DNA from 2 places in the Streptosporangium sp. NPDC000239 genome. Region 2 is predicted to be linked to the other one. Evidence: riboswitches for the same ligand, from Rfam matches in the RefSeq annotation. Region 2 holds a riboswitch; the other holds the start of a gene.
The links. A riboswitch is a leader RNA that binds a small molecule or an ion and turns the genes downstream of it on or off. The one in region 2 is predicted to bind cyclic di-AMP.
Positions count from the first base shown of each region.

Region 1: it holds a riboswitch for cyclic di-AMP, as region 2 does, so the genes downstream of both, ABT340_RS02480 (C40 family peptidase) here and ABT340_RS04990 (CHAP domain-containing protein) in region 2, are expected to answer to the same signal.

Region 1 covers NZ_JBEPEI010000001.1:536,770-540,152, reverse strand. Annotated here, with positions in the region: gene ABT340_RS02490 (M48 family metallopeptidase) at 1-442, opposite strand, end outside; gene ABT340_RS02485 (gluzincin family metallopeptidase) at 439-1,221, opposite strand; gene ABT340_RS02480 (C40 family peptidase) at 1,318-1,659, opposite strand; gene ABT340_RS02475 (hypothetical protein) at 1,559-1,813, shown strand; cyclic di-AMP (ydaO/yuaA leader) riboswitch at 1,970-2,128, opposite strand; gene ABT340_RS02470 (C40 family peptidase) at 2,586-3,383, opposite strand, start outside.
Region 2 covers NZ_JBEPEI010000001.1:1,082,608-1,085,990, reverse strand. Annotated here, with positions in the region: gene ABT340_RS05000 (hypothetical protein) at 1-330, opposite strand, end outside; gene ABT340_RS04995 (oxidoreductase) at 475-1,347, shown strand; cyclic di-AMP (ydaO/yuaA leader) riboswitch at 1,732-1,869, shown strand; gene ABT340_RS04990 (CHAP domain-containing protein) at 1,885-2,583, shown strand; gene ABT340_RS04985 (ABC transporter substrate-binding protein) at 2,980-3,383, shown strand, end outside.

The DNA of each region.
Region 1 (3,383 bases), 550 kb from region 2:
AGGTCTGGGTGGACAGGCCGTACTCGCGCAGATAGGTCTCCGCCCACATGCCGAACGGCCAGCGCAGCACCGCGACGGCCACGGAGATCACCAGCACGCCGAGCAACGCCCGCAGCCACCACGGCCCCCGCAGGCGGCCCAGCAGCCGCGCGCCGAGCGGGGTGGCGACCAGCACCCCGGCCACGACCAGCGTCAGGCCCAGGGACAGGTAGGACGGCAGGCTCACCGCGGCGTCGAACGCCTCCGCCCTGGCGATCTGCGCCGGGGTGAAGTCACGGGCCGGGTCCGGCGCGACGTACGGCGCCGCCTCGGGCAGCGCCCGCCACGGCGTGGTGAACGCCACGACCGCCAGCGTGATCGCCCCCAGGACGGCGAGCGCGATCCCCGCTCCCCTGGCCCCGCCCCGCTCCCGCGCCGGTGTCTCCTCCACGCTCCGCGTCATGAGAGTTCCCTCCGGAGATGGTCGCGCCACGCGGCGGTGAACTCCGCGCGCGACAGGCCCAGCGTGCTGCCGACATCGCTACCGTAAAGCCTCACCAGCGCCTTCTCACCGAAGCGCTCCGCGACGTACCGGCACGCGAGCCAGGCCTCCTCGTAGGCCTGCGCGAGTCTGGGGGCGCCGGGGGCGAAGCCGTCCCCGGCGGGAAGCTCCGTGGGCAGGACGCCCGCGCGCACCTCGGCCGCGAGCTCGGCCGCAACGGTCCTGACGGCGATCCCCGCGTCCCGGTAGCCCACGTAGTCGGCGAACCCCTCCGACAGCCACATCGGGACCCGCCCGCCCCTGGTGGCGCCGGTCGCCAGATGGGTCAGCTCGTGGGTGATCACCACGTCCCTGCCGGTCTCGCTGAGCCTGGCGTATCCCGTCGGCACCACGACCACCCGGTCCGCGGTCGCCAGCGCGGCCAGCCCGCCGGTCCGCGCCGTCCCCGCGAGCTCCGCGGCCTCGTCGTCGGTCGCGGGGACCACGACCACCGCCCTGACCGGCCCCCAGACCCGTGCGATCGTACGGCAGGCGCGGTCGGCCCTGGCCGCGAGATCACGCAGTTCGGCGGGCGGGACACGGTGGCCGACGACAAGGGAGCGCTCGCCCCGGACCACCTCGGCGGCGCCGGGCCACAGGTCGCGGGCCGTCTGCGGCGTGGGCCTCGCCCCGCCGAGCCCGGCGCCCGCCAGCGCGAGCATCCCGGCGAGCACGGCGCGGCGCCCCTTCGGGACGGACATGGCAGCCGATGCTAGCCGACGCCCCGGCCGGAACGTTCCCCGGCAGGCGGCGGCCCCGCCCATCCGCGGGAGGATGGGCGGGGCCGTCCGCCGCTGTCAGGTGCCGGGACGGACCGCTCCTGCGAAGGCGGACCTGTAGTACCCCTTCAACGTCACGATCCTGACCGACTTGCCGCTGCTCGGCGAGTGGATCATCTTGCCGTGGCCGACGTACATGCCGACGTGGCCCTTGCCGTAGAAGAACAGCAGGTCACCGAGGTGCAACTTGCTCCACGAGACCTTCTTCCTGACCGCGCGGTACTGGCTGCCCGTCACCCGGGGGAGGGAGACGCCCGCCTTGCGCCACGCGTACTGGACCAGGCCCGAGCAGTCGAACGCTCCGGGACCGGAGGCACCCCACCGGTACGGATCGCCGATCTGTTTCCTGGCCGTCGCCACGGCCGTCCTGGCCCTGGACCGCTGCCGTGCGGCCCGGTTCGTCGCGGCCTTCGCCGTGCGCTTGACACGGGCCTTCGCCGTGTTCGCGGCAGTGCCCTCCGACGTGCCCTTCGATGCGCTCTTCGACGTGTCCTTCGCCGTACTCCTGGCCTGAACCGCGACCGCGGTATCCGTCGTCGCCTGTGCTGTTGCCGGCCCCAGTGCCACCGCTCCGGTTGAGGCGGTCAGCGTGAGGACGAATCCACCCAGGTAAAGGCGGAAAAAGCGCGACAAACGGGGGTTTTGCAGGGTGGTAGACAGGATTTCTCCTTGGGACTTCCACTGATGCCTACCGGGTTAGCTGACGGGTTCGGGCTGGGAAGACGCCCTACGACGACAAACGCGTCGATTCACCCCGGGCCACATGTCAAGGGCCGATGGTTCCCCGGCTCCGTGCCTCCTGGCTGCACGAACTCGGCGGGCCGCCGTGATGGGAACCGATCCCTTCGGGGAACGGCGGCCGACTGGATATCTATACGGACACCGGCCCGCAGGACCGGCATTCGACGCGGTGGCATGGCTTGCTCACTGCGACCGCCAGAAGGTACCCCGATCACCAAGCCCCGGCAAAGACCCCATCAAATACGAAGATCCACAAAAAGGTTTTCATGTTTACGAAAGGCCTGATAGTGCGGCATCACGATCTTATAAATATGACCCTCGTCACATTCGAAACGATCTTCCAGAGAAGCACAACAAGTGTCACATAAATCACATTTATCAGTGACTTCCCAAAGCGCCCCTTCACCTACAAGGGCGTCGAACAGGACCACTCCGGCGATCCCGGGCATGCCAAACGGGCCGCCCGTGGAACGGACGGCCCGCGGTCGCGAAGGCGTTCAGACGGCCCCCAGAGGCCCCGTGGACATGGACGGGGCCAAGGGGGGTCAGGGACGGACGGCCCCGAGCAGACGGCCGCCGTAGGAGGAGAGGGGGACGACCTTGACGACGTCCCCGGTCTGGGGAGCGTGGATGATCTTGCCGTTGCCCGCGTAGAGCCCGACGTGCCCCAGGCCCTGGCTGAAGAGGATGTCCCCCGGCTGGAGGTCGCTCAGCGAGACCTTGCGCTTGGCGCCCCAGCTCCACTGCTCCCAGGTGGTGCGGGGCAGGCTCACGCCTCCGCTGCGCCAGGAGGCCTGCACGAACCCCGAGCAGTCCCAGCTGTCCGGGCCGGTGCCGCCGTACCGGTAGGGCTTGCCGAGCTGGGCGAAGGCGAAGGTCAGCGCGGCCCTGGCGTTGCCCGAGGCGGAGCCGTTGTACTGCATGCCGGTGCTGTTGGGGTCACCCGGCCTGAAGGTGCCGAGGTCGCGCAGCACCTTCGTCTGGATTTTGATCATCTTCTCGACCTTCTCCTTCTCCTCGGCCAGCTCGTCGCGCGTCTGGTCCGCGTCGGCCAAGGCCTGCTTGGCCTTGTCGCGGTTGTCACGCAGCGTCTTGTTGGCCTCGTCGAAGGCGTGCAGGCTCTCGGCACGGGAGGCGGAGATCTGGTCGGCCGTGGCCAGGCCGCTCAGCACCAGGTTGGGGTTGACCTCACCGACGAGGTTCGGCCAGCCGATGGCGCCGCCCTGGTAGGTGGTGACGGCCATGGTGACGAGGTCGTCGCGGAGCCCGGCGACCTTCGCGGACTGCTTCGACAGGTCGGCGTTCAGGTCCGCGTACTTCTTGCGGGCCCTCTTCCACTTCTC
Region 2 (3,383 bases):
CAGGGCGGTGAGCCAGGCCGCCTGGACCTTGCCGGAGAAGGCGTCGCCGACCGCCCAGCTCGTCCCCCTGCGGGGCCTGGGCATCTCGGGCGAGGGCTCGTCGAGTTCGAGCCCGGCCGGTGGGCCGAGTTTGGCGATCTCACGGCGGGTGACGGCCAGCGGGCGCAGCCCGGCCCTGGGCACCACTCGTGCGTGGGCGCCGAGCAGCCCCGCGTGGTGGGCCTCCACGGCGCAGAGCATCTGCAGCGGGGACTCCACCCAGGCAACGGCCGAACCCTGCTCCCGCGCGTGGTCTCGACCGTCCTCCACGCCGGGCGATGACCCGTTCACGACCGCCTCACCGTAACCCGGACGTCTTACGGCGCCGGGAACTACGGGTGAACACACGAATATGCCCTCTTGCGGGTCGTACTCGTGACGATCTACCGTAGTGTACGAAACCGTTTCGTACAGCTGGCCCCGGAGACGCCGATCATGTGGACCGCTGATGACATTCCCGACCTGTCCGGCAGTACGGCACTGGTCACGGGTGCCAGCAGCGGGATAGGGCTGGCGACCGCCCTGCACCTCGCCCGGCGAGGCGCCGAGGTGATCATGACCGCGCGCGACCGGGCCAGGGGGCGGGTGGCGCTGGAGAGGGTCAGAGCGGCGGCCCCGGAGGGACGGGTCGAGCTCAGAGGCCTTGACCTGGCCGATCTCGCCTCGGTGCGGGCGTTCACGGACGACCTTGACCGGCCGATCGACCTCCTCGTCAACAACGCGGGCGTCGCCATGATTCCACGGCGGACGACGGCCGACGGCTTCGAGGCCCAGTTCGGCGTCAACCATCTCGGGCACTTCGCCCTGACCGGGTCGCTACTGCCCCGGCTACTGGCCGGACAGGGGGCCAGGGTCGTCACGGTCTCCAGTGGCGCGCACGCGATGGGGCGGATCGACTTCGACGACCTGGGGCTGGAGAACGGCTACCGCCGCTTCGGCGCCTACTGCAGGTCCAAGCTGGCCAACCTGCTGTTCGCCCTCGAACTACAGCGCCTGGCCGGAGGCAAACTGCTCAGCCTGGCCGTCCATCCCGGGCCGACGGCCACCTCGATCATGCGGCCGGGCGTGTTCACCCGGCCGGTCACCGCCTTCATGCGGCTGGCGCTCAAGGCTCCGGAGAAAGGGGCCCTCCCCTCCCTGTACGCCGCGACCCACCCCGGCGTGACCGGCGGCACGTACGTCGGCCCGGGCCCCAGGGCGCTGACGCCTTCGCCCAGGGCTCTCGACGAAGACCTGGCGCGGCGGCTGTGGATCGTCTCCGAGGAGCTCACGGGCGTACGGTTCGCCGCGCTCACGTCACGCCCCTGACCGGCCCTGGGGCCGGGGGCGACCCCGCCGGGACGGGTAAAGAGACCCCCTCTTGACCCGGTGGAGGAGGGGTCGGCCAAAAGATCTACGTTCACCTGGCACGCGAAGTCCTTGCCCTTGCCCTTTACCGTGCCCGTCGTGTCGCGATCCCCTCTCCCACCGGGGATCGCGTCACCGAAAGGGAGATCGTCCCGGGTGGACGAGGCCCCAGTCTTCCCCCTCGAACGGGGCCCATTCCCAAGCCAAGGCAATGTGTCGGACTTGTAATCGTCTGTCCGGTTCACGTACGTTCAACGAATTCGCGGCGAACGCCCAGACCTTCGCAGGTCAGCGCATTGCCACGACATTGCCCGACCGTGCTCCACCAGGTGGACATCCGCCTGATGGACACGGCCGCCGAATCCGCGAGTCTCGCGGAACCGGGGACCCAGGTCCTTTGGGGTGAATCAGCGCATACGCGCTGTAGGACACTTTCCAGTCCGAACCCGTCAGCTAACCCGGTAGGCGGCATGGAAGCGACGCAAGGAGCAGTACCCCATGGCCAAGCACCGCCTTACCTCCACCCCCAAGACGCACTACCTGGCCCGTGTCATCCTCGGCACCGCCATCGCCCTCAGCGGCGGAGTCGTCGCCGGTGGACCCGCCCTGGCGGACACCCCCGAGCAGACGTCCGCCACCGTCCGGAACGCGAGCGCGGACACCGCCAAGACCAGCCTCCAGACCACGGCCGAGCGCCTGCCCAAGGTGACCGCCCAGCAGGTTCTGAACATCGCCTCCCAGCAGATCGGCGTCAGTGAGAACGCCCAGGGCGGCGGCACCAAGTTCCACTCCTGGTACATGTCCAGTGAGCGCGCCAAGGAGACCACCGCCCGTGACGGCGGCCGCATCCAGGACTACGCCAACGCCCCCTGGTGCGCGATGTTCGTCTCCTGGGTCGGCGAGCAGGCCGGCATCCGCCCCACCATGGGCTGGGACGCCTACACCGTCACCCACGCCAAGTGGTTCAGGGAAAACGGCCACTGGGGCACCACTCCCAAGCCCGGCGCCGTCGTCTACTTCGACTGGAAGGGCGGCAAGGACCTCGACGGGATCGACCACGTCGGCTTCGTGAAGCAGGACAACGGCAACGGCACGATCACCACGATCGAGGGCAACACCGGCAACGGCAAGGTCGAGCAGCGCATCCGTCCGACCTCCCAGGTCGTCGGCTACGGCTACCCGGTCTACAGCGGCTGACCCCATCCCCTCCCTCCGTACGGCCCCCGCCGTACGAGACCCCCATCCGCGGCGGACTCCCCGCCCGCCGCGGCGGTGATCCCCCGAATCCGGAAAGGGCCGTGGCTCCCCGAGCCACGGCCCTTTCGGCGTCCCGTCCCTCCGTCGATATGGGAGCGCTCCCAAAAAGAAGCACATCCATTTTGCGGTCGTTTGAGCCCATAAGTCGCAATGGAAACGGAGGAGGGTAACGGTTGCGTCTCGTCGTATTGACGTCGGCCCACCCGTCGGCCACGCTTCGTGGGAGCGCTCCCAACACGTTGAGGAACCGCCTCGTCGCAGAGCCGCGTCTGTCGGGGACCGGCCCGTGACGACACCTCCCACCGATTCGGGCGAACGACCTGAGAGGGGTCCGGAATGTTGAACCACAGGCGGCGCGGCAGGCTCGCCGCGGTCACGACGGTCACGGCCGCGGCGCTGGCCTTGACCTCGTGCGGTTCCGGCGGGACGGACGGGCCCGCGTCCACGGCGGCCGAACCGGTCGTCGTCACCGTGCACACCTTCGGCGGCGGCGAGAACTTCGGCTACGACAAGGCCGCCCAGGCCTGGAACGCCGCCCACCCCGGCATCCAGATCAGATACCAGAACCTGACCGACCGCTTCGAGGACGTCTACCTGCCCCAGTTGCTCCAGCGGTTGCAGGCGGGCAGCGGCGCGGCCGACGTGGTCGCCCTGGACGAGGGCGCGATGGGCCTGATGAAGGCCCGCCCGCAGTTCTTCACCGACCTCGGGCAGTACGGCCTCGGAGACCGCAAGGCCGA